2 regions of the Pseudovibrio sp. Ad5 genome follow, and region 1 is predicted to be linked to the other one. Evidence: predicted binding sites of a transcription regulator. Region 1 holds the regulator's gene; the other holds the start of a gene.

The links. Region 1 encodes LexA, which represses DNA repair genes until DNA is damaged. Its sites were predicted from a motif close to TGTTCNNNNTGTGTTCNG; they were not measured.
Region 2: a site for LexA is predicted at 5,760-5,777, ahead of PsAD5_RS23470 (ATP-dependent helicase). Genes of this name have one in related genera too.

Annotation. Positions count from the first base shown of each region.
Region 1 covers NZ_LMCH01000025.1:252,808-267,836, reverse strand. The annotation lists gene PsAD5_RS13525 (CTP synthase) at 1-142, opposite strand, end outside; gene secG (preprotein translocase subunit SecG) at 322-687, opposite strand; gene tpiA (triose-phosphate isomerase) at 810-1,559, opposite strand; gene PsAD5_RS13510 (SurA N-terminal domain-containing protein) at 1,805-3,691, shown strand; gene trpD (anthranilate phosphoribosyltransferase) at 3,837-4,874, shown strand; gene trpC (indole-3-glycerol phosphate synthase TrpC) at 4,888-5,679, shown strand; gene moaC (cyclic pyranopterin monophosphate synthase MoaC) at 5,737-6,240, shown strand; gene PsAD5_RS13490 (molybdopterin molybdotransferase MoeA) at 6,237-7,451, shown strand; gene lexA (transcriptional repressor LexA) at 7,701-8,423, shown strand; gene PsAD5_RS13475 (ComEC/Rec2 family competence protein) at 8,319-10,871, opposite strand; gene gltX (glutamate--tRNA ligase) at 10,997-12,421, shown strand; gene gltA (citrate synthase) at 12,653-13,945, shown strand; gene PsAD5_RS13460 (hypothetical protein) at 14,186-14,638, shown strand; gene PsAD5_RS13455 (hypothetical protein) at 14,828-15,029, shown strand, end outside.
Region 2 covers NZ_LMCH01000065.1:51,568-66,596, reverse strand. The annotation lists gene PsAD5_RS23495 (hypothetical protein) at 1-108, opposite strand, end outside; gene PsAD5_RS23490 (glycosyltransferase family 87 protein) at 444-1,703, shown strand; gene ligA (NAD-dependent DNA ligase LigA) at 1,921-4,089, shown strand; gene PsAD5_RS23480 (hypothetical protein) at 4,148-4,759, opposite strand; gene PsAD5_RS23475 (DUF4142 domain-containing protein) at 4,976-5,473, opposite strand; gene PsAD5_RS23470 (ATP-dependent helicase) at 5,845-8,283, shown strand; gene PsAD5_RS23465 (cation:proton antiporter) at 8,358-10,175, shown strand; gene PsAD5_RS23460 (50S ribosomal protein L11 methyltransferase) at 10,265-11,167, shown strand; gene PsAD5_RS23455 (aminopeptidase P family protein) at 11,848-13,668, shown strand; gene PsAD5_RS23450 (AzlD family protein) at 13,728-14,051, opposite strand; gene PsAD5_RS23445 (AzlC family ABC transporter permease) at 14,048-14,797, opposite strand; gene PsAD5_RS23440 (AraC family transcriptional regulator) at 14,988-15,029, opposite strand, start outside.

The sequences.
Region 1 (15,029 bases):
GATCAACGTTCAAATAAGGATCGAGTTTACGGAGCCGAACCTTATATCCGCGCGCCTGTAAAGCCGCACCAAGAGCTGCGGAGGCAAGTCCCTTCCCAAGAGAAGAAACAACACCACCGGTGATGAATATGTACCGTGCCATGGATCGCTACCACGTTTGAAAGGGTGGAATTTATCAAATAGGGAAGCACGCCGTGGTGGGTGCCTGATAATCCAATACCCTGGATAATTGAGTTATGTCTGAACGCACGAATGACGGACACTGCACAAGTGTGCGGTGCCGTCAGACGTATATTTCAACTGTTTCTGCTTTACAGCAGATTACTGAGCAGGTGGAACCTGCGGGCCGGTTGGCTGACTTTGCTGCTGAAGCTGGTCAAGAAGACCATTGCCAGCGCCCCCTTCTGTACCCTGCGTTGCTGAACCGGCAGGAACCTGATCAAGCAGAGAGCCTGGACGCTCGTCATAACGAGCCAACAGAGAAAGAGCGAGTGAAGTAGCAAAGAAGCAGACAGCAAGAATCGCAGTACCGCGAGTCAGCACATTAGCTGTGCCGCGGCTGCTCATCACACCACCGCCGCCACCGCCGCCAATACCCAATGCGCCGCCTTCAGAGCGCTGTAGTAGAACCAGTGCTACCAGCGCCACGACGACCATCAGGTGGATAACAATCAGAACGGTTTCCATAGGTATCCGTAGGTTTAATGAATTCGTTAGTCGGCCTTCTAACCGAATTTGCTGCGCCTTTCTACCCTAAAGGCGCAGCAAATTGGTGGACTGCTAAGAATATTATAAAAAACCGGCTATTATTAGCCGCGATAAGCTTCGGCAATTCCAAGGAAATCCGTAGCTTTCAGGCTTGCGCCGCCAACCAGAGCACCGTCAACGTTTTCAACCGCAAGCAGCTCTTTTGCATTGGTAGGCTTAACAGAGCCACCATAAAGGATGCGCATTTTACCGCCAACATCACCACCAAACTGCTTGATGAGAGTCGCGCGAATAGAAGCATGAACCTCAGCAACGTCTGCTGGAGTTGGCGTCAATCCAGTGCCAATCGCCCAAACAGGCTCATAAGCAATTACAGTGTTTTCGGCAGTTGCGCCTGCTGGTACGGAACCCAGAACCTGTTTGGTAACCACGTCAAGTGTTGTGCCTGCGCGGCGCTCGCTCTCAACTTCACCAACACAAACAATAGCAACAAGGTCAGCGCGGTAAGCAGCTTCAGCCTTCTCACAAACATCCGCATCAGATTCGCCATGATCTTCGCGGCGCTCGGAGTGACCAACAATCACAAACTTGCCGCCAGCATCACGGATCATTTCCGCAGAAATATCGCCAGTATGCGCACCGCTCTCATTTGCGTGGCAGTTCTGTGCGCCAATTGCGATTTTGTCTTGGGAAGCCAGCTGCGCAACCAGCAATGCAGGTGGACAAATCAGAAGCTCTACATTTTCGGCAAGTGCTGAGTCGTATCCCGCGCCCATAGCTTCCAGCTCTGCAGCTGAAGCCTTGGTACCATTCATTTTCCAGTTACCAGCAACAAGTGGCCGATTAGTCATATGATCCGTTCCCCAAATATGAATTCCAAATTCCCAAATGGAATGTGTGCTCACTAGCAGAAAAAACACTTAAGTCCCATAGCGGATTACCGCTAGTACGATGAACTTCGTATCTCCTGTCGAATCTCACAGCCTTTATGGCGTGTAAACTTGCCCCAGGGCGAAAGGAACACTATTATCCGGCGGCCTTGCATGTGTGCGCGGGGAGACTGTCCCTCGCCTTCAACAAGAGAACGGATAAAATTATGCTCGACGCGCTGCGTAATAGCGTAGGTTCCTGGTTTGCAAAACTGCTGATCGGCCTTCTGGTCCTCAGCTTTGCAGTTTGGGGGATCGCTGACGTCTTTACTGGAATCGGCTCCACATCTGTTGCCTCAGTTGGCGACAAAGAAATTTCGGCTCAGGATTTCCAACGAGCTTATTCACGCGAGCTCGACCAGCTGTCACGCCGCGTCGGCCAGCCTGTCACTCAGGAACAGGCCGCTGCATTTGGCGTACCCGCTCAGGTTCTGGGCCGCCTCATCGCCGAAGCTGCGCTTGATTATGAAGCATCTCAGCTGCGCATCGGTGTATCTGATGAAGCTATCGTCAAAACCATTCAGGAAACACCTGCATTTCAGGGTGTAAACGGCTACGATCGTAACCGCCTGAGCCAGGTACTTTATAATCTGGGCATAAGCGAAGATGAATTCGTGATGCAGCAGCAGTTCGTCGCAGAGCGTCAACAGCTTGCAGAAGCAATCATTGGCGGCATTGTTGTCCCAAAGACAATGCTCGAAGCCTTCGACAAATACGCAATGGAAGAGCGCACTGTTGAGTACCTCGTCCTGCCGCAAAGCTCCCTGACAAACGTTCCTGCCCCAACCGACGAAGAGCTCGCTAAGTTCTTTGAAGAAAACAAAGGCAATTACAAAGCGCCTGAATACCGCAGTGCTACCTTGATCGAGCTGACAGCAGACAAGATCGCGAAACCGGAAAATGTGACAGAAGCGGAACTCGCTCAGGAATATGAGCGCACCAAGAACCGTTATCAGTCTCAGGAACAGCGCCGCATCTTCCAGATCTCCTTCCCAACCAAGCAAGAAGCAGAAGCTGCTGTTGTTGAGATGGAGTCCGGCAAAACCTTTGAAGACCTGATGAATGAACGTGATCTGACAGAAAAAGACGTCGATCTCGGTCTCATGAACAAATCCGGCTTCCTTGACCAGAAAATTGCAGATGCAGCCTTTGCCCTCAAAGAAGGTCAGGCAAGCAACGTCGTTGAAGGCCAATTCACCAACGCGGTTCTCTTTGCCAAAGAAGTCAAGGCAGCTGCGGTACAGCCACTGGAAGACGTTAAAGACGAACTACGCGGTATCGTTGCTCAGGCAAACGCAGCCGATGAAGTAGAAGACCTCTTCAACGAAGTCGAAGACGCACGCGCAGGCGGCAGCACCTTTGAAGAAATCGCTGAGCGTTTCGATCTGGCTTTGATCAACACACCTTCATTTGACGCTTCTGGCAAAAACGAAGCGGGTGAAACTGTTGATCTTCCACAAGCAAGCGCACTGACCACGGCAGTCTTTTCAACCGATGTTGGCGTTGAAAATGATCCGCTGGAGATCGGCCGCACGGGTCACCTTTGGTACGAAGTGAAAAATGTCACCCCTTCCCGCGACAGAGAACTCTCTGAAGTGAAAGAAGCCGTGACTGCTGACTGGACTGCTAACCGCACAGCGGAACTGCTGGAAGAAAAAGCTCAAGCTTTGATCGCAGAAGTCGAAGCAGGAAAGCCTCTTTCCGAAGTCGCAACTGCCGAAGGCCTGACAACAGCCACATCTGCACCGTTCACCCGCAACGGCGGCATTGCGGAGCTTTCCGGCTCTGCTGTGACAGCAGCATTTTCCGGACCAAAAGGCACCGCCTCTCAGGTTCCTGGCAACAACGAAGACCGCATTCTTCTTGTCCTCACCGACACGACGTCTCCAGCCTTCATGACAGAATCTGAAAACGTGCAGCGCATTGACACTCAGCTAACAGGCGCACTGGAAAGTTCCTTGCTCAACCAGTTCATCTCTCAGCTGGAGCAAACAGAAGGTGTCCGAGTAAATCAGGCAGTCTTCAACCAGCTGACCGGACTGGATCGCCAGTAGACAAATCCTTGTCGAAAACAAGCCCGCCACACTTATAAGTGTGGCGGGCTTTTGTTTATCTCCTAGACAGCCCTCCGAAAGCTATCTAATAGTTAGCCCTTGTGTATGCTAAGGAATTACCTGAGAGATTGAGGGGGTTTTCGCCGTGAGCAATTTGAAAAATCTCATTGGAATTGTCGCTGACGGAAACACGTTGGACCGATCTCAGGCCCGTGAGGCCTTCGAGATCATCATGTCAGGCGCTGCAACTCCCGCACAGATCGGCGGCTTCCTCATGGCCTTGCGCTTGCGCGGCGAAACCATCGACGAAATTTCCGCAGCTGTAGAAACCATGCGCGCCAAAATGATCCCGGTGAAAGCACCAGATCACGCCATCGACATTGTCGGCACAGGTGGCGACGCATCCGGCTCCTATAACATCTCAACATGTACAGCCATTGTTGTGGCAGGCTGTGGCGTGACCGTTGCAAAACATGGCAATCGGTCCCTGTCCTCCAAATCCGGCTCAGCAGAAGCACTTGCCGAGCTTGGCATCAATCTGGATCTGGATGCGAACGGCATCAGCCATTGCATTCATGAGGCCGGTATCGGCTTCATGTTTGCGCCAAACCACCATAAGGCCATGCGCCATGTCGGCCCGGCCCGCATTGAGCTGGGCACCAGAACAATCTTCAACCTGCTAGGCCCGCTCGCCAATCCGGCAGGAGCAAAGCGCCAGATGACAGGCGTATTCGCACAGCAATGGGTTGAACCACTCGCTAACACCCTTCAGGAAATGGGCACCGAAAAAGCCTGGATCGTCAACGGCTCCGATGGAATGGACGAAATCACCACCACCGGAACCACCTTTGTCGCCGAACTGAAGAACGGAAACATCAACACCTTCACAGTGTCTCCTGAAGATGCGGGCCTACCGCTTGCAAAAACAGAAGATCTGAAAGGCGGCGATCCAAAAGAAAATGCTCAGGCACTGCGCGAAGTGCTGCAAGGAGCAAAAAACGCTTACAGGGATATCGTCCTGCTCAATTCAGCGGCCTCCCTTATCGTCGCAGATAAGGTCTCCACCCTCGCTGAGGGTGTCCAGATGGCTGCGCATGCGATTGACCAAGGTGCAGCCCTTTCCCGACTGGACAAACTTGTTGAAGCCTCCGACGCTGCAACAGCTGCCAATATGAAACTCTAAGACCACGGATCCCATGTCAGATATCCTTAAGAAAATCGAAGCTTACAAACGTGAAGAAATTGCTGCTGCCAAAGCGCAAACTTCATTGGCTGATCTGAATGAGGCGATTAAAGCAGCAACACCAACACGCGGCTTTGCAGATGCCTTGAAAGCCAAGCATGCGAACGGTGAATACGCCCTGATCGCGGAGGTTAAAAAAGCAAGTCCATCCAAAGGATTGATCCGCGCTGACTTCAACCCGCCCGCACTCGCCAAAGCCTATGAAAACGGTGGCGCAGCATGTTTGTCCGTATTGACAGACACACCATCCTTTCAGGGCAAACCAGAATATCTCGTCGCAGCTCGCGCTGAAGTCTCTCTGCCTGTTCTGCGCAAGGACTTCCTTTATGACACCTATCAGGTTCATGAAGCACGCGCATGGGGCGCTGACTGTATTCTGATCATTATGGCCGCTGTTGACGACCAACTGGCCAAAGAGTTGGAAGACGCCGCATTTGAACTGGGCATGGATGCGCTTATCGAAGTGCATGACGAAGCTGAGTTGGAACGCGCACTGAAGCTCTCCTCTCCGCTTGTTGGCATCAACAACCGCAATCTAAAAACCTTCGAGACATCTCTGGAAACCAGCGAACGGCTCGCACCACTGATCCCGCAAGATCGGATCATCGTTGGCGAGAGCGGCCTGTTCACTCCGGAAGACCTTTCCCGAATGGAAAACTCCGGTATCTCCACCTTCCTCATCGGCGAAAGCCTGATGCGTCAGGAAGATGTGGAAACCGCAACCAAAGCTTTGCTTAAACGCTAAAAATCAACTGCTTGGCAAAAGCAGACACCTGAACAAACTGTGTCCAGAGGCAAGACAATGTCAGCACTTTCTCCAAAACTCACTCACTTAGATGACAGCGGTGCGGCTCATATGGTCGACATTTCAGAGAAAGAGGTTACCTCACGCATTGCCCGTGCAGGCGGTCAGGTAAAAATGCAGCCTGAAACTCTGGACATGATCCTTTCAGGCAACGCCAAGAAAGGCGACGTGCTCGCAACGGCACGCATTGCTGGCATCATGGCGGCCAAGAGAACTCACGAGCTGATCCCTCTGTGCCACCCTCTGGCGCTTTCCAAGGTTCAGGTGGACTTCACACCCAACCCTGAACTGCCGGGAATTGAGATCGAAGTCTTCGCAAAAGTATCCGGCCAGACTGGCATCGAAATGGAAGCACTTACAGCCGCCTCCGTTGCCTGCCTGACAATTTACGACATGGCAAAAGCCGTTGACCGTTCTATGGAGATCGGTGAAATCCGGTTGCTGGAGAAGAAAGGTGGGAAGTCCGGACACTATCTGGCTGAGGAGGATAACTCCCAATGAGCTTGATCAGTATTGAAGACGCGCTGGACCGCCTCCTGAGAGATGTGAAGCCGACCGGCACTGAGCACCTTCCATTACTTGAAAGCGGAGAACGCATTCTCGCAGAAGACGTTGCCGCAACACGAACGCAGCCTCCATTTTCCGCCTCAGCAATGGATGGATATGCTGTCAAAGCCGCTGATACGGTCGATCCAGAGACAGCTCTGAGGGTCATAGGCGAAGTCGCTGCCGGGCATAACTTTGATGGCACACTGCAAGCCGGAGAAGCCCTGCGTATTTTTACAGGAGCACCTGTCCCTGCTGGCGCTGACGCGATCTTGATGCAGGAAAACGCCCGCCGTGACGGGGATAACCTGTTTTGCGAAGAAGCTGTTTCTGTTGGTAAGTTCATCCGTCCGGCAGGCCTCGACTTCAAAGAAGGTCAAGTCCTCCTGAAGGCAGGCGCCCCACTCGGTTTCCGCGAACTGTCTCTTGCAGGCGCTATGAACCACGCAGCCTTGCCAGTGCGCAAAAAGCCAGTCGTTGCGATCCTCGCAAATGGTGATGAACTCGTCGAGCCAGGTCAGATACCAGGTCCGAATCAAATCATCGCGTCCAATCAGGTCGGCATTGCAGAATTCGTCAGAAACTGCGGCGGAACGCCAATGATGCTGGGCATTGCACCAGACCAGCCTGAGGAAATCGCGGCACGCGTGAAGCAGGCCATTGAAGCAAAAGCCGATGTACTGGTGACACTCGGCGGTGCCTCTGTTGGCGACCACGATCTCATTCAGGACGTACTGGGCGCTGAAGGCATGGAGCTAGGCTTCTGGCGCATCGCCATGCGCCCGGGCAAGCCCCTCATGGCCGGTGCCCTTGGCCCGATGAAAGTCCTCGGCCTTCCTGGCAATCCAGTCTCCAGTCTTGTATGTGCACTCCTCTTCCTCGGCCCGCTTCTGGATAAGACGCTAGGCCGCACGGTCTCTGTGACAAATCAAGGCGTTACCAAAGCCACATTGGCAGCTGATCTGCCTGCAAATGATATGCGTCAGGACTACCTGCGCGCCAGCCTGAGTACAGACGAACACGGAGATCTGATAGCAACGCCGTTTGGCAAACAGGACTCTTCCATGCTTGCCTTGCTGACAAAAGCAGATGCCCTGATCATTCGCTCACCACACGCACCAGCTGCAAAGGCAGGTGAAAAAGTGGACCTGCTCAAGCTACGCTAAATCCAGTCATCAGAAGTGGGCAACCCCTGCCCACTCACCCACCAGAAACCAAATCCCCCAGTTCTAGCAGGGCTTAACCTCAACAAACCCATTGCAGAACACAATGAGAACAGGTAGAGTACGTTCGTGTTTTGTCCTTCCAATCGCAGAAGTTGAAGTCTTTAAGCTTCTTGGAATTACAAAACCGCGATTGGTCAGGAATGGCCGCTCACTTTCAATCAGCGCCTTAGGAGCGAACGGGGATAAAAGATGCTTACACAGAAGCAACACGAGCTTTTGATGTTCATCCATCAACGCTTGAAGGAAGCCGGTGTTCCGCCCTCCTTCGATGAGATGAAGGACGCGCTGGACCTCCGTTCCAAATCCGGCATTCACCGGCTGATCACAGCTCTGGAAGAGCGCGGCTTCATTCGCCGCTTGCCGAACAGAGCCCGTGCGCTGGAGATCCTCAAACTGCCGGACTCAATTTCTCCGGGCCTGAAGCCTGCCGCCAAGGAAAAAGGCTTTGCACCTGAGGTGATTGAGGGCTCCCTGAGCAAGAAAGTCGCAACGCCGCCACCTCCACGCACCACATCACCAGACGAAGTGCCAACGCTGGAAATCCCGGTCATGGGCCGCATTGCTGCAGGCGTCCCAATCGAAGCAATCCAGACACAAAGCCATACCATCGCAATGCCTGCTGATCTGATGGGGCGTGGCGAGCATTATGCGCTGGAAGTCAAAGGCGATTCCATGATCGATGCCGGTATCTTTGATGGGGATACCGTGTTGATCAAACGTGGTGACACGGCTGATAACGGCGAGATCGTTGTGGCGCTGATTGATGAAGAAGAAGCAACCTTGAAGCGCCTGCGCAAAAAAGGCGCCTCAGTCGCGTTGGAAGCGGCCAACCCCGCCTACGAAACTCGCATCTTCGGCCCGGGCCGCGTCCACGTTCAAGGCAAGATGATTGCGCTCTTCCGCCGCTATTAAATCATTGGTTGCCTGAGGCAATTTTGGATTCCAAGGTCTGCGCTGAGCATCATATGCCCAGCGCACTTTTTTTATTCTTTCCCCGCCCTCAGCACCAGCAGAGAGCCAGATGTAAGCTGAACCTCGCTCTCCGAAAACCTTCTGGTCAATAACCAGCTCAGCCCGGCAAGCAGGAGGCGCCTGAGCCTGTGTGATGACGATGGTGGCAAGACGGCAGTCAGCCTCCAAAACTTCAACTACTTTAGACTGTGCCAACAGGATCGGCGCAGAGCTTATCCTCCCTCCCTCTGCAGGCTGCTGAGGGAATATCACAATCACACAGCCGCGATCATCACAGGACCGATCTGAAGCCCTCACCTTGTGCTGTTTGAATGAACCCGCCGAAACCCCACCGGCGCGCAACAGGCTGTCAGCAGCAAACGACATACGTGAGGACGTCAGTCGAAACGCACCATCCTGCCCATAATAAGCAATGTGCTTGCCCGCATCCGCAATCATCAGGTCAGGCGCCTTGCCACCGGCAAACATCAGAACACTCACCGTAAATGCCGGAAGTGAAAGCCATTTCAGGCGCAGCGGCATCACACACAGTACGACAATCGCTAGGATCACGAGCAGATACCCTGGAGCACTGGCAACCCCGAGACTGGTCAGCCCCTCACTGAGTGAGCTCACCCAGTAAGCAGCTTTCAGCACCAGTGCCAACCCAGCCTCCATCCCTTGCAGAAAGAACGCATCCGCACCAAACGGGATCGCCAGCAGGCTCAACAACCCAAGGGGCATAACCACAAAAGTCACCAATGGCATAGCAAGGATATTCCCCAGAACCCCATAAGGCGCAACCTGCTCAAAATGCATCGCCGCAACTGGCCCCGTAGCAGCACCTGCAATCAACGAGGTCAACGCACAAGCTAGAATCCACTTTAAACTTACACGACTAACCTTTTGAAACCATGAGGCATTACTCCTTCGCAAATTATCGCGATCACCGAGCAACCAATCCTTCCCAAGCATATAGGCTGAGAGCAAGGCGAGCACTGCAATGAAGGACATCTGAAACCCGGGAGCCAGAACCTCCTCCGGCCTCAGGCTTAAAAGCACAAGGCAAGCCAGCGCCAGACCACGCAGACTGAAGGCCCGCCGACCAAGCAGTCCCGCGCATAAAATCATCGCTGCCATCAAAAAAGCCCGCTGCGTTGCGACAGAAGCTCCTGACAAACCAAGATAAACAATCGCCGCAATCAGTGCTGCCACGCTGGCATAAACGTGAATATGTCCTTTCAGCGCAAGCGACTGGCTGAGGGATAGGATCAGGCGGGCACCAAGGAAGACCAGAGAGGTCACAAGACCCATATGCATACCGGAGATGGCGAGGACATGAGCAAGTCCGGCATTGCGTAACGCATCCTTGTCAGCGGTGGCAAGGTAGTCTCGCTTGCCCACCAGAAGCGCAACAGCAAACGCACTTTCCGCGCTGTTATCCAACACCCGCCGGATCCGCTGCGCTATCCCACTGCGCACACGCTCCACCCCTTGCAGAAAACTTGTGCCCTCTAGGTGTGCCACAACAACCGGCTTGGAAAGCGCGTAGCCAACCGCACCAATCCCACTGAAAAACGCAGTGCGGGCAAAGTCGTACCCACCGGGGCGCACCGCACCTCCCGGCGGCAACAACCGAGCCTTCAGCTGCATCCTGTCCCCCATCACGGGTGCTTCTTTCATCCCCTTGATGCTGATCCGGATGCGATAAGAAAGAGGAGTTACGCCCTTCTGCGAAAGTGTTGTCACATCTGCAAAAATGACGGAGTAAGCCCCTTTGCCAGAATGCTTCACTCCAGCAACCACACCTTCCACTTTTCGCGTAATCGGACGCTCCAGCGGGTCACCGCGCGCATACTCCACGCGCAAATCAGCAAGGAAGAACCCGGCAGCAAAGAACGAAAGCGCGGTCAGTCCAACCGTTAACCGCCCGACCCTCCAACGACGAAAAGCGAATACTCCCAATAAGATAAAAGGAGTTCCGCTTAAAACGCTGTAAGGCTCGGCGGGGAGTGAGAAATAAACCAGCACACCAGCCAAATGGCAAAGCGCATACCAGAGGATGCCATGCCCCTTGTTCCAATCCTGTACCAGAGCAGAACGGGCATAACTCATGACAGCTGGCCAATCCGGCCTCAACACGAAACCCAGCAGCTCACGTGCCCTTTGAAGCACGTCTCGAAACCTAAGACGCTGTTTCTCTTCAATAAAACGCGTACTTGCGTTGCTATGCGCGTTTTTTGCGTTGACTTGCGTTTTTGTGCGTTGCTGTGTTGCCCGCCCAGCAAGCGCCGTATCTGCTTCAAACGGCACAGAAGAAAACTTATCCTCCTCAAGGCAAAGCTCACCTATTCTGGGAGCACAGCCACCAGATTGCGTCTTGTCTGAGGATGATTGCCCCTCGCGCACCCTTAAGTCCCTTTCTGCCACTTGGGAACTTTTCAATGCTATGGTACACAGCCCGCAGAGGTACGGCGCCCCGCCGTAATTACCCCAAACTATTCGAAGTAACTTGAAACTTTTCCGGAACACCTATGACTAAACCTGTTGTGACGCGCTTTGCGCCTTCTCCTACTGGCTACCTGCATATTGGCGGCGCCCGTACAGCCCTGTTCAACTGGCTTCTGGCAAAACACAGCGGCGGTAAAATGCTGCTGCGCATTGAAGACACCGATCGCTCCCGCTCCACCGAGGAAGCCGTAGACGCGCTGCTGGACGGTCTGTCCTGGCTGGGCATGGACTGGGACGGCGAGCCGATCTCCCAGTATGGCCGCGTTGACCGCCACCGCGAAGTTGCTGAGCAGATGGTCAAGGTCGGCACTGCGTACTACTGCTACTGCTCCCCGGAAGAAGTGAACGAGATGCGCGAGAAGGCCCGCGCAGAAGGTCGCCCGCCGCGTTATGACGGCACCTGGCGTGATCGTGACCCATCTGAGGCACCGGAAGGCATCGCCCCTGCCATTCGCCTGAAAGCACCGCTCGAAGGTGACACCATCGTGGAAGATCAGGTTCAGGGCACCGTCAAGTTCGCAAACAAGGATCTGGACGACCTGATCCTCGTGCGTTCTGATGGCAACCCAACCTACATGCTGGCCGTTGTGGTAGACGATCATGACATGGGCGTCACCCACATCGTTCGTGGTGATGACCACCTGACCAACGCAGCACGCCAGTCCCTGATCTATAAGGCTCTGAACTGGGATGTCCCGGTCATGGCGCACATTCCGCTGATCTACGGACCAGACGGTGCAAAGCTCTCCAAGCGCCACGGCGCAGTAGGTGCAGAAGCGTACCGGGCTATGGGCTACCTGCCATCCGCCATGCGCAACTATCTGGCACGCCTCGGCTGGTCCCACGGCGATGACGAGATCTTCTCTACCGATCAGATGATCGAGTGGTTCGGTCTGGACGCTGTAGGCAAATCCCCGTCCCGTTTCGACTTCAAGAAGCTGGAAAACCTGAACGCTCACTACATGCGCTCAGAAAGCGATGAGGAGCTGCTCGGTCACTTCCTCACCTATCTGATGGACGTGGAAGGCGGCGCAGACGTCATGGCGTGGATTGCAGGCGATGGAAACCAGGACAAACTGGTTGAAGCTCTGCCTGGCCTGAAAGAGCGTGCAAAGACCCTTGTCGAACTGCAGGAATCTGCTCGTTACCTCTGGGTTCAGCGTCCGCTGGATCTGGATGCAAAGGCTGAAAAGATCCTCTCTGACGAGGCACGTGCTGTTCTTGGCAAGGTTCTGGTTGCTCTGGAAGCACTGGACGAGTGGACCGTGGAAAGCACCGAGACTGCCGTTAAGGCAGTGGCTGAAGCAGAAGAGCTGAAACTCGGCAAAGTTGCTCAGCCATTGCGCGCTGCACTCACTGGTCGTGGCACATCCCCAGGCATCTTTGACGTGCTCAAAGTGCTCGGAAAAGACGAATCTTGCGCACGCATTCGTGATCTTTCAGCTTAATTCGCTGAATTCTAAAAGAAACTACCGCTGCAAATACTAGTCATTCGTAGCGGTAGTTACACTTATAGCTAAAAGCATTGGTTGCGGGCGCTTGCCCCATCGCGGCAAATGATATAGGCAGTTCCACGACAACACTCTCCTCCGGGCGGAAACGTCAGATCATGCAGTGTATTCATTTGTACACAAATGAAGCAAGTCGCATGAGGAGATACAAAATGGGGGTTGCCTGATATGAGCGACAAAACAGCGAAACTGACTATTGGAGACAACAGCTGGGACTTTAACGTCCACTCTGGCTCCATGGGCCCTGATGTTCTGGACATCGGTTCGCTTTATAAGCAAACTGATCACTTCACACTGGACCCTGGTTTCACATCAACTGCCTCATGCGAATCCAAGATCACTTACATCGACGGTGACGCAGGCGTTCTGCTTTACCGCGGTTACCCGATTGAACAGCTCGCCGAACACGGCGACTTTTTGGAAAGCTGCTATCTGCTGCTGTACGGCGAACTGCCAACACGCGCAGAGAAGGACGATTTTGTTCATCGTGTAACCTACCACACCATGATCCATGATCAGATGAGCTCTTTCTTCAAGGGTTATCGTCGTGACGCCCACCCAATGGCAGTCATGACCGGTACCGTTGGAGCTCTCTCTTCCTTCTATCATGACAGCACCGACATCTCTGATCCACACCTGCGCATGGTTGCATCCCTGCGCATGATCGCAAAGATGCCGACCATTGCTGCAATGGCCTACAAATACCACGTTGGCCAGCCATTCGTTTACCCAAGAAACGATCTGGACTACGCATCCAACTTCCTGCACATGTGCTTTGCAGTTCCATGTGAGGAATATAAAGTAAATCCGGTTCTGGCACGCGCCATGGACCGTATCTTCATCCTGCACGCTGATCACGAGCAGAATGCTTCCACGTCCACCGTACGTCTTGCTGGTTCTTCAGGCGCAAACCCATTTGCATGTATTGCAGCTGGTATTGCATGTCTGTGGGGTCCATCTCATGGCGGTGCGAATGAGGCAGCTCTGAACATGCTCGCCGAAATCGGTTCTGTTGACCGCATTCCTGAGTATGTAGCACGTGCAAAAGACAAGAATGATCCGTTCCGCCTCATGGGCTTCGGTCACCGCGTCTACAAAAACTACGACCCACGCGCGCGCATCATGCAGAAAACCTGTCATGAAGTGCTTGCAGAGCTGGGCCACCAGGACGATCCGCTTCTTGAAGTGGCAATGGAACTGGAAAAAGTTGCTCTCACCGATCCTTACTTCGTTGAGAAGAAGCTTTATCCAAACATTGACTTCTACTCCGGCATCACCCTGCGTGCCCTGGGCTTCCCAACCACCATGTTCACCGTGCTCTTCGCACTGGCTCGTACAGTAGGTTGGATCGCACAGTGGAAGGAAATGATTGAAGATCCTTCCCAGCGTATCGGTCGTCCACGCCAGCTGTACACCGGCTATTCCGAGCGTGATTATCAGCCAATCGACCAGCGCCGCTAAAAACATTCTCCGAAAAACGAATACCGGTTTTCGGGAAGTGTAGCGAAGCTGATTGAGCTGATAGACAGACTTCAGAAAAAGGAGGCATTTTGCCTCCTTTTTTATTTGAATAGCGCACATTGCGTTCAACACACGCAAACCATGAGGCGGCTTAATCCTGTTCATGCCTCACCACATCCCTATCCTTGATGTTTGACCAAGTGCCCAGCACTGCCACCGGCATCAGAAAAGGATGTATTGATGCGTCTTGCCCCCCTCCCTGTTTTTGCAGCTTTCACGCTCCTCTCTGCTGGTCTGGCAAGCTATTCCTTAGCAAACACCGACACCACCCAAGCCTCCAGGGACGTTGTCTTTTCAAACCTGAGCATGCAGGACGGCACATCAGACAATTCCATCTGCGTTGAGCGTTATGGTGACGGGTACACAGTCTCCCCCTCCAAGGAAGCCCCCAAGCGCACCTATATCAGCGATAAGGGGCACACGGTAACGCTGGTCGATACAAACGAGATCCTGGGACACGGCATTTTTGCAGAGCACGACCGGTTCATGATGACGTTTCCCGGCAATAAAGAGGAAGAGATCGAGGTCACTCAGTTCGTAACCGGCCTGATTGGCGGAGACCATTACAGCGGCGTGTTCACAGACGGTACATGCACCGGCAAGGTCTTTGTTGGCCCGCTGAAACTGCAGTAAAGCCCGCTCACCACCGTTCCATTGAACTGACACAGACAGAGACAGATATTCTGAGAGGTTCCCCAAACCGAAATGGTCCGGTGCAAAAGGCACGTCCGGTTCATCGTCCAACAGCATTTCGCAGCCGCACCAATCCTGACCGATCAGGCACAAGAGATGGGACGCAACAGGTTTAAAACGAGAGAAAGCATGCGAGTTAAAAAGCTGAAGCAGTCCGGTGTTGTTCTCCTCATCACCTTTGGAATGCTGGGGCCAGCCAGCAGTCAGATCGTCAATCGCGTCAATAAGGCCAACCCGTTTTCCGACATGAAGCGCGCGCTTCCAACACGGCAAGTCTTAATTGACAACCTGACAGTCCTGACTGATGCGGTGGGAATTGAGTTTTGCGAGG
Region 2 (15,029 bases), on a different contig from region 1:
TGGCTTTACATCGATTTTGATGTCTTCAGATGTGCCGCGAACAACTGTGCCGCAACCGGCCAAGAGAATGCTGGATGCTACGACGCCAGCTACAAAATAGGATTTCATTTCCCAACTACCCCAAATTTACGTTGAGGCTAATTAGGCAGATGTCACAATTCAGTCAAATTCCTTAATGAATTTTTCTGGTGATATCTTTACCGATAGGTTGCATGTTTATAATCTGTTAAATTTTTAGGAGACCCTGAAATGAGTAGAATTTCTCATCTTTTTCTCGTGAACATTGTTTCATTTCCCTAAAAGAATCTTAAATTACGTAGCGTATTCAAATAATTAACTTGGTATCTTCTAAACTCTCCGGCAACCAAGACTTTATACTTGCGCATATTCTCATCCGAAAACCGGAACCACTTACGGGGATATGCATAGATGGAGGCCGGTAGATGTTTATCTCGTTCGCCCGCTTACAGATCTATTTTGTCATCGCGCTGCTGCTGATTGTGGTGGTTTATCCGCTGTATCTGTTTGGATCGGTGATGGGCCTTGACGGATTCGATCTGCGCAGGGTGGGGGGCGACTTCTACCAGTTCCTGCTTGCCTCTCGCATGGCTGTGGCGGGGCAAGCTGCGCAGCTTTATGACTTTGGCTGGTTTTATGATGAAGTACAGCGCAATGTGGCTGGTGGCTCCGGCTTTTACGCGTGGGTGCATCCGCCAAGTCTGCTGGTCTTTCTGGTTCCGCTGTCTGGGTTGACCTACCTGCAGGCTTATAGCCTTTGGATGGGGATGGGAGCTTTGCTCTCGTTGTCTGTCGCCTTTAGCCGTAAAGCGCCTATTCGTGCATTCACCTTTTTCATTTTCGCCCCAGCAACTCTGGTAAACCTGTTTTACGGTCAGTTTGGCATGCTGGCTGGCGGGTTCCTTTATGGCGGGTTGCGGTTGCTGGACCGGCATCCGGCGTGGGCGGGTGTGTTGCTTGGGTGTGTTTCCATCAAGCCTGAGCTGTTTATGCTGATCCCGATTATATTGATTGCTCACCGCAGTATCATCGCGCTGTGTGCGTGTGTTGCGACAGTGGCGTTTCTTGTTGATGCCTCTGCTGTGTTTTTTGGGTCTGGTCTTTGGTGGATCTATCTGGATACGGTTCCGTCCTTACTGGCAACAGTCATGGACCAGGGTGAGGGCAGCTTCCTTTATCTGATTCCATCTGCGTTTGGGGCGATGCGGGCGCTTGGGTTTTCTGCGACGGCTGGATATCTGGTACAATTGCCTTTCACTGTTTTGGCGTTCGTGGTGGTGTTCTGGCTGTTTATGCGTGAGCGTGAACCGATTGCCCGCAACCTTGCTGTGACGCTGTGTGTTTTGCTTGCAACGCCTTTCCTGTTCCTCTGGGACTATGCAGTGCTTTCTCCGGCGCTCTACCTTTATGCGACACGCACTGGTCTGTTTGATGATGACGCGAATTCTCCGTTTGTAGCGCCGCTCTTATTGTTTGCGGTTTATCTTTTGCCAATCGTCAATATTGCGCTGGCGGCTCATGGCTTCCCGGTGGGGCCAATCTTCACGGCGCTGGCGTTGGCTGCTGTGTTAACGCGGATGGTTGGTATTGATCAGATGCAAGTTAGTGTAGGGGATGAACCAGAGGAGGGGGATAACTCCCTTTCTGATGAGCGTGAAAAGGATGAAGGGCTCGGGACAACCTGAGCCTTGGCCGTCCGTTACTTAGGAACGCAGGTTTCACGTAAAAAACGCAGATCAACGCAAAATCACACAAAGCAACGCAAACTGCGCAAAGTCATGGACCAACTTTTCTCGGGTCCAGAGTAATTCCTGTCTAAATCTTAACTGTTCTGGCTGGTGTGTTATTCCCGGTGGCGATAAGACTAATGCCCAGTTGATGATTAAACAGGTGAGTAAACCGGTGAGCCTTGCTGATACCTCTCAAAAAGAAATTGAAGCCCTGAACGCGGACGAAGCTGCGCTGGAGCTGGAGCGGCTGGCGGGGCTGATAGCTGAGTATGATGCGGCCTATCACACCAAAGATGCGCCGATTGTTGATGATGCGACCTATGATGCGCTGCGCCGCCGGAACGAGGCTTTGGAAGCTGCTCATCCGGAACTGGTGCGTGCTGACAGCCCGAGCAACCGGGTTGGTGGTGCTGTTGCGGAAGGCTTTGGCAAGGTCACTCACGCCGTGCCGATGCTCTCATTGGACAATGCGTTTTCTGATGAGGATGTGCAGGACTTTATTGGCAAGGTGCGTCGCTTTTTAAAGTATGATCCACTGATGGGCGCCCTTGCAGTGACGGCTGAGCCGAAGATTGATGGCCTTTCCCTTTCCTTGCGCTATGAGAGCGGCAAACTGGTTTATGCCGCAACCCGTGGTGATGGCACCACGGGTGAGAATGTGACAGCTAATGCGCTGACCATTAAGGATATTCCGCAGGTGTTGCCTGCGGGTGTGCCGGATGTGGTTGAGGTGCGCGGTGAAGTTTACATGAGCCATGCGGACTTTGCGGCGTTAAACGCCCGAATGGAAGCCAATGGTGGCAAGGTGTTTGCCAACCCGCGCAATGCAGCGGCAGGATCATTGCGCCAGCTGAATTCTGAGATCACCAAGACACGTCCGCTCAAGTTCTTCGCCTATGCCTGGGGCGATATGAGTGAAGTTCCTGCTGATACGCAGATGGGCATGGTGGAACTGTTTGGCAAATGGGGTTTCCAGATCAACCCGCTGATGAAGCGTTGCGAGAGCGCTGAGGAACTGTTGCGCGTCTATCATGGGATTGAGGAGGATCGCTCCGGTCTTGGCTATGATATTGACGGCGTGGTTTACAAGGTGGATCGGCTGGATCTGCAGGGGCGCCTTGGCTTTGTATCGCGCTCACCGCGTTGGGCGATTGCACATAAATTTCCGGCAGAACGCGCGTTTACAACGCTCAATGCCATTGAAATTCAGGTGGGACGAACGGGTGCTCTGGCTCCGGTTGCAAAGCTAGAACCTGTCACGGTTGGCGGTGTTGTGGTCTCTAATGCCTCTCTTCACAATGAAGACTACATCAAAGGCATTGGTCAGGATGGTGAACCCATCCGAGATGGCAAGGACATCCGTGTTGGTGATACGGTGATTATCCAGCGTGCTGGTGACGTTATCCCACAAATCGTGGATGTGGACTTGGGTAAGCGGGCTGAAGATGCAGCTCCGTTCGAGTATCCCGTGAACTGTCCGGCCTGTGGTTCTCATGCCGTTCGCGAAGTCAATCCGAACTCTGGCAAGGTTGATGCTATTCGCCGTTGTACAGGTGGATTGATTTGCCCAGCGCAAGCGATTGAGAAGCTTAAGCATTTCGTTTCCCGTAATGCCTTCGATATTGAAGGACTGGGCGAGAAGCAGGTGGAAGCGTTTTACGAATATGACATGGATAAAGGTGGGATCCGCACACCAGCGGACATCTTCACATTAGCGGAACGGGACAAGAGCTCGCTCAACAAACTGCGGTCTCGTGAGGGGTTTGGTGCTGTTTCTGCGCGCAAGCTGTTTGAAGCTATTGATAGCAAACGGCAAATTGAACTGAACCGTTTGATTTTCGGGCTTGGTATTCGTCATGTTGGAGAGGGAAATGCCAAGCTGCTGGCTCGGGCGTACTCTTCCTGGAGTGCTTTTTCTGATGCCATGATTGCAGCAACTGATGCAACTTCAGAAGCTTACCGTGAACTCAATGACATTGACGGAATTGGCGGTACGGTTGCCAATGCTCTGGTCGTGTTCTTTGCAGAGGAACATAACCGCGACGCGCTTGCTGCGTTGATTGATCAGATCACCCCGCTTGATGTGGTTGTTGCTGATAGCTCTGACAGTCCCGTTGCTGGAAAAACACTTGTGTTTACAGGTAGTTTGGAGCGCATGAGCCGGGATGAGGCGAAGGCACGTGCGGAAAGTTTGGGTGCGAAAGTGTCTGGTTCTGTTTCCAAGAAAACTGATCTGGTGATCGCGGGTCCTAAAGCCGGGTCCAAACTCACCAAAGCGCAAAGCCTTGGTGTTCAGGTCATTTCAGAGGATGACTGGTTCGAGTTGGTCGGCGATCAATAAGAAGAGAGCGAGGGAGTTGCTAGGCTCCTCTCGCTGCATTGGTAGACTTGCGGCGAGCCTACTTCTGCGCCAGTGTTGCTCTTAGGCGGACAGATGCTTCGGCGCGTCCGCCGATATAGAGCATCATGTTCTTGCCATCTGTCTGCACGCTCATGGGGATGGTTTTCTCGATCTGCTTTTTCAGTGGGTCGTAGTCTGCTTCAGCTTTTTCAAGTGCTTTCAGAGCACTGTCGTATTCCTGGATCTTCTTTTTGACTGCAGGCTGGAGCTTGAGCAGCTTTTTGAGCTCTTTCGCTGTATCGCGATAGTTGGGATCAGTTTTGGGGTCTTTTTCCTGCTGCTTCAGCTGGCTTTCGAGCACTTTGAGCATTTTGTGTTTTGTCGAGATATCCTCTTCCAGTGACTTGGAGGCCTGAACAAAACGGAAGGTTCTTGCTTTCTCTTTTTCAAGTGCGGCAATGTTCGTTCTGGCTTTCTTCATATCCGGTGCGTCTTCAACATGATTGTCGTAGGTCAGTCGGATGGCTGCCTTGCCCTGGAAAATGAGTTTGTCGAAGCTTGCAGTGTCCGTCGCGTGGATGTTCATCCGACGTCTGATTTCAGCCCAGATGCTTGTGCGGTTTTTATAGAAATCATCGTAGTTCTTATATCTGCAAATGACCTTCGGCATATCTCAAGCTCCATTCCAGTTGCGGTCAGATGTTCTCCAGAAGCAACATCCTTGGCTAAGAGAGTGGGCAGGAAATCTTAGCAAGATCTCTCGGGAGACAGCGATAATTGAGCCAAATTTGAAGATGTGATCGTTGGGTTGGCTGAATTTGACAGGAAAACACCAGTGGGGCCGGAGCGCACCACTGGTGTTTTCTGAGATGTTTGAAGGAGTTGCCTAGCCGATTTGCTTGCGGATCTCTGCCAGCATCGCCAGATGGGTATGAATGAAAGCGACCAGAATGGTTGCTGTAGCCACATCCACGTTCACAGGTTTTTTACCGGATTCCGGTGATTGAACCTTCAGCAAGTCCTCATGACCAGTGATTTCAGCGGAGATGTACAGACGGTCAAAATCCTCACCGTTTTCGGCCTCCAGCTTCTTGTAGATGTCTTCCAGAGCGGCGGGACGCGGGGGAGGTGTGGCGCCCGTGGATTCAATCACTTTTGAGACCGCAGTTTGTTCTTCGCTTTCCAGCTCTGCAAACTGGCGCACCAATGGATTGCTGGCCTTCATTGTCGCCATTTCACTGATGGCAAGTGAAAAGGGGCTGATTGTCAGCGTCTTGTTGGTGTAATCGGTGGAGCCGTGGTGGTTGGCCTGGGCGGAGGAAACCAGAGCAGGTGCTGCCAGTAAAGAACCGGAGATGCCAATGAGGGCGTTCCGGCGTGTCATGTGTAACTTACCAGTATTCATAGTTTTTCTTTCAGGTTGTTACAGTGTTGTTTGTCTTTCGGAAGTGAAGATATTCCCATTGCTAAGCTGAGTTATTCTCGTTGGCAGGTATACGCATACTTCCTCTTTAAAACACTAAAGGGTCTCCCGGATTTCAAGTAACTCAGAACAAGCTTGATAAAACATCACAGAGCAAAGCTGGCGTGAGGCAAGAGTTACTGAGTGAAGATGCCTTGCCCTACAAAACGATGTGTATCTCTTTGCTGATGCCTCGCTTCTTCAATGTTGTTGCTATATTGTTCCTCGTTAAGTATTGGAGATTCTCCCTCTGATTTGAGAGGGGTATGCGTTCAAAGGATCTAACGAGCTCAATGGCAAACTCTTCTGGCCCACTTCATCGCGGAATACCTGCTCACCCTGCTGATCCTCTGGCTGCACCACAGCCCAAGGCAGGTGGTATCGCAGCGAGGGCCATGGCTGCACGGCAAACCAACGCCCCAGCCTACATGGAAGGATTGAATGCAGAACAACGACTTGCTGTTGAGACGATCAACGGACCAGTGCTCGTTCTTGCAGGTGCTGGCACTGGTAAGACACGTGTTCTGACAACGCGTATTGCACATATTCTGGCAACGGGTCATGCCACTCCGGGGCAGATCCTTTCTGTGACTTTCACCAACAAAGCTGCCCGCGAGATGAAAACGCGCATTGGCGCTTACATTGGTGATGGCGTTGAAGGCATGGCCTGGCTCGGCACGTTCCACGCCATCTGCGTGAAGATTTTGCGCCGCCATGCTGAGCTTGTTGGATTGAAGTCGTCCTTCTCAATTCTGGATACGGACGATCAGGTTCGTTTGATCAAGCAGATCATTCAAGCGGAAGGACTGGACGAAAAACGTTGGACTGCAAAGACATTTGCCGGGCTGCTGGACAGCTGGAAGAACCGGGGGCTTACACCCTCACAGATTTCAGCTGGTGACGCGCAGGCCTTTGCTAATGGCTTGGGGCGCAAGCTTTATGAGACCTATCAGGAACGGCTTTCTATTCTGAATGCCTGTGATTTTGGTGATTTGCTGCTGCACTGCATCACGATCTTCAAAGAGCATGATGACGTTTTGAAGAGCTTCCAGCATCGCTTCCGTTACATGCTGGTGGATGAGTATCAAGATACCAACATCGCGCAGTACATGTGGTTGCGCTTGTTGGCGCAGGGCAATCCGAACGTGGCCTGTGTTGGCGATGATGACCAGTCCATTTATGGCTGGCGTGGTGCTGAGGTCGATAACATCCTGAGATTTGAGCAGGATTTCCCGGGTGCTGTTGTGGTTCGTCTTGAGCGGAACTATCGCTCGACCAGTCACATCCTATCTGCTGCCTCCCATCTGATTGCGCACAATCAGGGCCGGCTTGGTAAAACCCTTTTCACTGACCAGATGGGATCTGAAGAAGAAGAGAAGGTGCAGGTTACCTCGGCCTGGGATTCTCAGGAGGAAGCCCGCTCCATTGGTGATGAGATTGAAGCCCTTCAAAACCACGGGCATTCTCTGAATGAAATGGCCATTTTGGTGCGTGCGTCCTTCCAGATGCGCGAGTTTGAAGACCGGTTTGTCACGCTTGGATTGAACTACCGCGTGATCGGTGGTCCGCGCTTTTATGAGCGTATGGAGATCCGCGATGCACTCGCCTATTTCCGCTGTGTGATGCAGACGTCAGACGATCTGGCTTTTGAGCGTATCGTGAATACGCCGAAGCGTGGGCTTGGCGAAGCGACGCTGAAGATTGTGCATGCTTATGCGCGAGAACGCGCTATTCCGCTGATGATCGCTGCGGAAGAGTTGGTGCAGACCAATGAACTGCGCCCGAAAGCTCGTGCTGCGCTGGCGGATGTGCTGGGCATGTTGGAGAACTGGCGCAATCAGGTTGAGACCATGAGCCACACAGAACTGGCGGAGATCATTCTTGATGAGAGTGGTTACACCCAGATGTGGCGTCAGGATCGGTCGGCTGAAGCGCCGGGGCGTTTGGACAACCTGAAAGAACTTATCCGCTCGATGGAAGAGTTTGAGAGCATGGCTGGGTTCCTTGAGCACATCTCGCTGGTGATGGATAAAGACAGCGATGCGGAAGAGGATGCGGTCTCGATTATGACGCTCCATTCTGCAAAAGGCCTTGAATTTGATAGTGTTTTTCTTCCCGGTTGGGAAGAGGGTGTGTTCCCGAACCAGCGGGCATTGGATGAAACCGGACAAGCTGGTCTGGAAGAGGAACGGCGCCTTGCCTATGTGGGGCTTACCCGTGGCCGCAAGCGTGTGAAAGTGTGGTTTACCTCCAACCGCCGCATTCATGGCTCGTGGCAGTCCTGCATTCCTTCTCGTTTCCTGGATGAGCTACCTGCAGACAGCGTTGAGGTTGTTGAGGCCTCCAGCTCTTACGGTGGGTATGGTCTGAATAGTGCTGGTGGTGGTTATGGCGCCAGCCGGTTTGACAACAGTGATCCCTTCCAAAGCAAGTACTCTACGCCGGGTTGGCAGCGGGCGCGTAAAGCGCAGGCGTCTGGTCAGCAATATGGCAAAATGCATGGTGGGAACCAGAGCCGTCGTGCCAAGAAGGCTGGTCCGATGACCATTGAAGGCGAGCTGGTTGCCAAGAGCGTTACTGAGGCAGGAAGCGATTTTGCGATTGGTGAGCGGATCTTCCATATGAAGTTCGGTTATGGATTAATCGGCGATATCGAGGGGAACAAGCTCACTGTCGATTTTGAAAAAGCTGGCCAAAAGAAAGTGCTCGATAGCTTTGTTGAGCGGGCATAAGCTGCAACGCAAGCGTTAATTACCTTTAGGGTAGATTGTGCTATCTCTCTTCTAAGTTGTGTTGGGAGATGGCAATGAATGAGGTGGTTCTCGCGCTTGCGATGATTGGTGTGGCGGGCGTTGGTGCACAATGGCTTGCCTGGCGATGGTCTTTGCCTGCGATCGTTCTTCTGCTTGTTGCTGGCTTTCTCATTGGTCCTGCCACGGGTGTTCTCAGCCCAACTGCGTTGTTCGGTGATTTATTGCGTCCAACTGTTGCGCTTGGTGTTGCCGTTATTCTGTTTGAAGGCGGTCTTTCTCTTAATTTTCAACGTATTGGCGGTGTTGAGAAGGCGGTTTGGCGGCTCGTTCTTTTGGGCGCTTTTATCGCGTTTTTGTTGGGCGCATTGAATGCCCACTATATCGCAGAGCTGAGCTGGCCTTCGGCGCTGGTGTTTGCTGCAATTCTGATTGTTACCGGTCCTACTGTCATTATTCCCCTTCTGCGTCAGGCGCGGTTGGAGCGACGGGTGAGTTCGCTGCTGCGCTGGGAAGCAATTCTTGCTGATCCACTTGGTGCGCTGCTCGCGGTGTTTATGTTTGAAGGGTATCTGGTTTATCACGGCGACCATGGTTTCTGGGTCCTGGCGATCCGGGCTGTGGCTGGGCTGCTGATTGGCGGTGTTGGTGGCTGGGCGCTGGGGCGTGGACTGATCTGGCTGTTTGTTGGTGGCCGTGTTCCTGAATTTCTCAAAGTTCCGCTGATTTTTGTGAGCGTGATGGGCGCTTATGCGCTTTCTGATTTGGTATTGGAAGAATCCGGTCTGCTGACAGTGACGGTTCTTGGGCTGGTGCTTGGTAACTCTCGTCTTGCCAGTCTTGAAGAGCTGAAACGGTTTAAGGAAGCGGTCACGATCATTCTGGTGTCATCAGTCTTTATTGTGCTGACTGCTTCCGTTCAGCTTGGCAGTCTTGCGGAGTTTGGGTTGGAGGATTTGGCATTTATTCTGGTGCTGTTGTTCGTGATCCGGCCTATTTCGGTTTGGGTTGGAACCATTGGTGCTCACTTGAGCTGGAAAGAGCGTTTGCTGGTTGGGTGGATTGCGCCACGCGGTATTGTGGCCGTTGCGGTTTCCGGCTTGTTTGCAAGGTCGCTTGTTGAACATGGGGCTCCTGATGGAGAGCGGTTGGCGGTTTTGTCGTTTGCCGTTGTGGTTGCGGCTGTGTTCGCGCATGGGTTTTCGCTTGGGCCATTTGCACGGTGGCTGGGGCTTTCCAGCCATACGGGGCCGGGTCTGCTGATTGTGGGAGCGAGCCGGTTTAGCGTAGCGCTTGCGACCAAGCTGAAAACGCTGGATGTTCCGAGCCTTACCGTTGACCGCAACTGGGGTAAGCTGCGGCTTTCGCGCAATGCCGGGCTTGCGAACCATTATGGTGAGGTTCTTTCCGAGGAAGTTGAGAACGAGCTTCCGCTTGAGAACTACAGCGTTTTGCTCGCTGTGACTGACAATGATGATTACAACGCGCTGGTGACCACAAACTTTGGACCGCTTATGGGGCGAGGGGAGGTGTATCAGTTTGCACCCTCAGAAGAGCAAAGCGAGAAGGAAAAGTTTCGCCGTGTTGTGACACTTGGCGGGCGTCCCTTCCTGACACCAGAACACAGCTATAACGACCTTGAAACGAAGATCAGTGAAGGCTGGTTCATCAAAGCCAGTGAGCTGACAGATACTTATGGCTGGGCCGAGTTTCAGGAGGCTTTGCCGGAGACGGCTATTGTGCTGATGTTGATAGACCCGACCAAGAAGCTTCGCCCGCTGAATGGCACCAAGCCTGCGCTGCCGATTGCTGGTTCAACAATACTTAGCCTTGTTCCCTGCGAATATGCGGCAGAGCGCGAGAAAACCTCGTGAGTACTGGCTTTTCGGCGCTGCACCTTCTATACGCCTAGGCAAAGGTTTTCACTGAGTTTTGATAGCTCATCGTAACTAAGGGATTTTGCATGGACACGATCCGGGTTCGCATTCCGGCACCTGAGGCTGAAGCAAAAGCACTCTCCGATATTATGGAGGCGCGCTTTGAAGATGACGGGTTCCCAGTTGCCGTCTTTGAAAGCTCCAAGGACGGAAAAACTTGGACCGCAGAAGTGCTGGTTCTGGAATCTACGGTTGATGACGCAATCAATCTGGTTGAAATGCGTTTGTTTGATCAGTTTGAAGGCGGCGTTATTCCAAGTTTTGCTGAAGTTGAGGCGCTGCCTGACATCAACTGGGTTGCCAAATCCCTTGAAGGTTTGAAGCCGGTTCGTGCGGATCGGGTTATCGTTCATGGTGCGCATGATCGTGATGCTGTCGGCCAGTCTGACATTGGTATCGAGATTGAAGCAGCACAGGCTTTTGGTACCGGTCACCATGGTACGACTGAAGGTTGTCTTTTAGAGCTTCAGCGCTTGTTGAAGCGGCACAAATACCACCGTATGCTTGATCTGGGCACCGGAACGGGTGTTCTGGGCATTGCACTTGCTAAGCTGACCAGCTCTGAAGTTCTGGCGACCGATATCGATCCTATTGCAGTGGAAGCTGCGATTGATAATGCGCGTAAGAACAATGTAGGGCCTCACTTCAAAGCCTTTACCGGTGCTGGTGTGGATGACCGCCGCTTTAATGAGTTTGGCCCGTTTGATCTGGTTGTTGCCAATATTCTTGCAAGACCGTTGATGCAGATGTCCGCTAAACTGTGCGCTCACCTTGCGCATAAGTCTACGCTGGTTCTATCCGGCTTGCGGATTGAGCATGGTCCACGGATCATCTCAGCGTATGGACAGCAGGGATTGAAGCTTGTGCATCGCCGCGAGATTGAAGGATGGCTGACGCTGACCTTTGCTAAAGGCAACTGGGACTCGTAAGGTCTGACAGATTGCTAAAGCAGTTCGCATTTAAATGGAAACGCATGAACTGCTTTAGCCTTTGTTTTTGCGTACCTTTCTCCGAAAACCGGTTTCCACTTTTCGGAGATACGCTGTAATAATTCTGGACCCTCATTGCTGATGCAGTGAGGGTTTTTTGATGTCTGATTGAAATGCAAAAAAACAAAAAACCTTTGCTTCCTGATCCGGCAAATTGGGAGGAAATTGCCGGGGAAGCAAAGGTTTTTTTGTGTGCCAAGCAACTGGGAGGAATTTGCTTAGCTTGCTAGATACTGGGAGGAGGTATCCAGCTATATGAGTGGCATTTCTAGCGCTTTATCAGCAGCTGATGGATGCCGGCCATTTTTGTCGTGCAGATCACTTTGGGAGGAGGTGTGATCCACCGGTTTGCTTTGGGAGGGAAGCGCCCCGTCGACAAGAGGAGTTATCTATTATTTTAGTTTGTAAAAAAAGAGATAGTTTCGCATGACACTTATGCGTTTTTTGCATGTCTCTGTATTGTCATGATCTGAAATTGCATGGAGAACATAGCAGATCTGCGTATAACGCATGGATTGTGTACTTCTGTATCCCCATCGTCTGAATTGAGAGTATAAATTCCTCTTAGGAGCCGTGTTTGTGTGGTTGAGTTGCGTGACGATCGGCATTAGCCTTCCGGCATGTTTCAAAGCTTTGACACAGTAAATGATAAATCTCGTGGGCCGGTTCGGTTGGCCGCTCTGCGAGACGAGCTGGCCTCGCGTGGGCTTGATGGCTTTTTGGTGCCGCGGGCAGATGCTCACCAAGGTGAGTATGTTCCTGATAGTGACTGCCGCCTTGAGTGGCTGACGGGTTTCACCGGCTCTGCTGGTATTGCTGGTGTTCTCAGTGACAAGGCAGCTGTTTTTATTGATGGCCGCTACACCATTCAGGTGCGAGATCAGGTAGATGAAGAGGCGTTTGCCTATCGTCATCTGATTGATGAGCCGCTGACGGGCTGGCTTCGTGAGAATGCGGCAGAAGGCCAGAAGATCGGGTACGATCCGATGTTGCATCCTGTTCGTCAGGTGCGCTCCCTGAAAGCTGCCTGTGAAAAGGCTGGTGCACAGCTGGTTGCTATTGAAAGCAATCCTGTTGATGCCGTTTGGAGTGATCGCCCGGAAGCGCCGCTTGGTGCCGTGAAAATGCACGGGATGCAGTTTGCTGGTGAAAGTGCTGCAGACAAGATCAAGCGTATTGGTGAGTTGATTGCTGGAAAAGAGGCGGATACAGCGCTTCTGACACAGCCAGACTCAATTGCGTGGCTGTTGAACATTCGCGGTAGCGATGTGATGCATACGCCGCTGCCACTGTCTTTTGCTTTGGTACCGACCAACGGCAAGCCATCGCTGTTTATTGATGGACGCAAGCTTTCCAATGAAGTGCGTGATGAGCTGAGCGCTCTTGCTGATATTGCAGGACCGACAGAACTTGCACCTGCATTGAAAGCATTGGGTACTGAAGGCAAACGAGTGCTCATTGATACCGGTCTTGCGGGTCAGGCTCTTTATGATGCGGTTGCTGACAATGGCGGCCATGTTGTGGAAGGGCAGGAGCCAACTCTGCTGCCGAAGGCTGTTAAAAATCAGGCTGAGATCGAGGGCACAAAAGCTGCGCATCTGCGTGACGGTGTTGCCTATGCTGGCTTCCTTGCATGGTTTGAGAAGACGGCGCCTCTTGGTGGCCTGACTGAAGTTGTTGTTGCTGAAAAGCTTGAGGAGTTCCGCCGTGAGACGGGTGCTTTGAAGGACATTTCCTTTGACACCATTTCAGCGGCTGGTCCTCACGGTGCGATCTGTCACTACCGTGTGAGCAACGATAGCAATCTGCCGATTGAGCTGAACAGTGTGTATCTGATCGATTCTGGTGCGCAGTACGAGGATGGCACAACAGACATCACACGTACGCTTGCTGTTGGAGCTGTGACTGCTGAGCAGTGCAAACACTTTACGCTTGTTCTGAAGGGCCATATTGCTATTGCGACCGCGCGTTTTCCTGTTGGGACGACCGGCTCACAACTGGATACTCTGGCTCGTATCGATCTTTGGAAGCAGGGTCTCGACTTTGACCATGGCACTGGCCACGGTGTCGGCTCTTATCTGGGCGTGCATGAAGGTCCGCAGCGGATCTCCAAAGCTCCAAACAGCATCGCGTTGAAGCCGGGTATGATCCTTTCCAATGAGCCGGGTTATTACCGGGCTGATGAGTACGGCATCCGGATTGAGAACCTTGAGCTGGTGACGCCTGCTGCTGCCATTGAGGGTGGTGATCAGAAAATGCTCGGTTTTGAGCCGCTTACACTGGCACCGATTGACCTGCGTATGGTGGATACCAAGCTTCTCTCCGCGTTCGAGCTGAACTGGCTGAATGCTTACCATGCTCGTGTGCGGGAATTGGTTGGGCCACTGCTGGATGGTGAGACCAAAGCATGGCTGGAAGAGGCGACCCGTCCGGTTTCTTAAACCGTTCCTGCTTCTCTTTGAGATAAAGAAAACCCCGCTTCATGGAGCGGGGTTTTTGTTTAGATGACAGTGAGTGCCATTCTGAGCACGACAACACTGACAACACCGAGTGTCATGGCTGCGAGCATTGGCAAGCGTAGGGCTGCAATCGCGGTGATGGCTGTTGCCGCGGTCTCTGCGATGCCGGTTGCGAAGGCTGTTGGGGCGACGACCGACATGAGGATCGCTGGCGGAACGGCTTGCAAGGCTGCCTCAGTTCTGCCTGAGAAAGGGACGAACTTTGTCAGCACCAGCCCTGCGATGCGGGTCAGGTAAGTTCCTGCTGCCATTGCCACAATGGTGAAGAGGACAAGCGGATCAACTGCGAAGACTTCTGACATCATGACTGAAGTGCCTCCGCAGGTTTCTGGAGCCCGTTGGTTTTTTCGTCATATTGGACTGCTGCGGCGATGACGCCTGCGATTGCGCCAGCGATTATGTACCAAGCACCTGGAACGAACTTATGGGTGAGAACTGCCGCTAAACCGCTCGCTGCGAGGACTACGCCAGTTTTGCGGCCTTGCCAGAAGCCCATGACCAGACAGATGAAGAGAGCGGTGAACGCAAAGTCCAGACCGTAGCGGGATGGGTCGCCCATGACTGCGCCTATCAGGCTTCCGACCACTGTTGCGACTTGCCAGGTGATGAACAGGGTCAGGCCAACACCGAGATAGAAGCTGAAAGTGGTGTGATGCTTGATGGCGCGCTGTTCAGACAGAGCCCAGACCTCATCGGCCAATATGAAGAAGCCAAGGTATTTTTGCAGGGGTGTCCAATGGCCGAGTTTGGGGGCAAGGGACGCACTCATAAGCACGTGGCGCAGGTTGATCAGGAAAGTGGAGAAGGCAATGGTGAGCCACGGGAGTGGGTCGGCCCACAAATCCAGCGCAAGAAACTGAGAGCCGCCTGCAAACACGAAGGAGCCCATCAGCAGGACTTCCAAAGGAGACATGCCCTTTTGTGCTGCGAGCGCGCCAAACAACAGGCCGATGGGTGTCGCGGCGAAAATCAACGGGAAGAATGTTGTTACACCGAGGAAAAATTCATTGGGACCAGCGTTGATCGCTGATTTGTTCTGATTGCTTTTCACAAAACCCTCCTAGAGCCTGTTGCGCTCATTTGTATTCACGCCTCACGCTCTAATTTCTTTACTTTCAGCGAATTCTTGTCGTTTGATTGAATTCAATTAAACGGAACGCGCTCCAGAGCATGGAGTGCTTTTAAGTCAGAGAGGCCGATGTCGTCTTGAATGAAATTGCGCTTCTGGTATGCCGCTGTGATTAAATGGAAATCACAGATCGCTGGAAAGCTGCTGGTGTGGT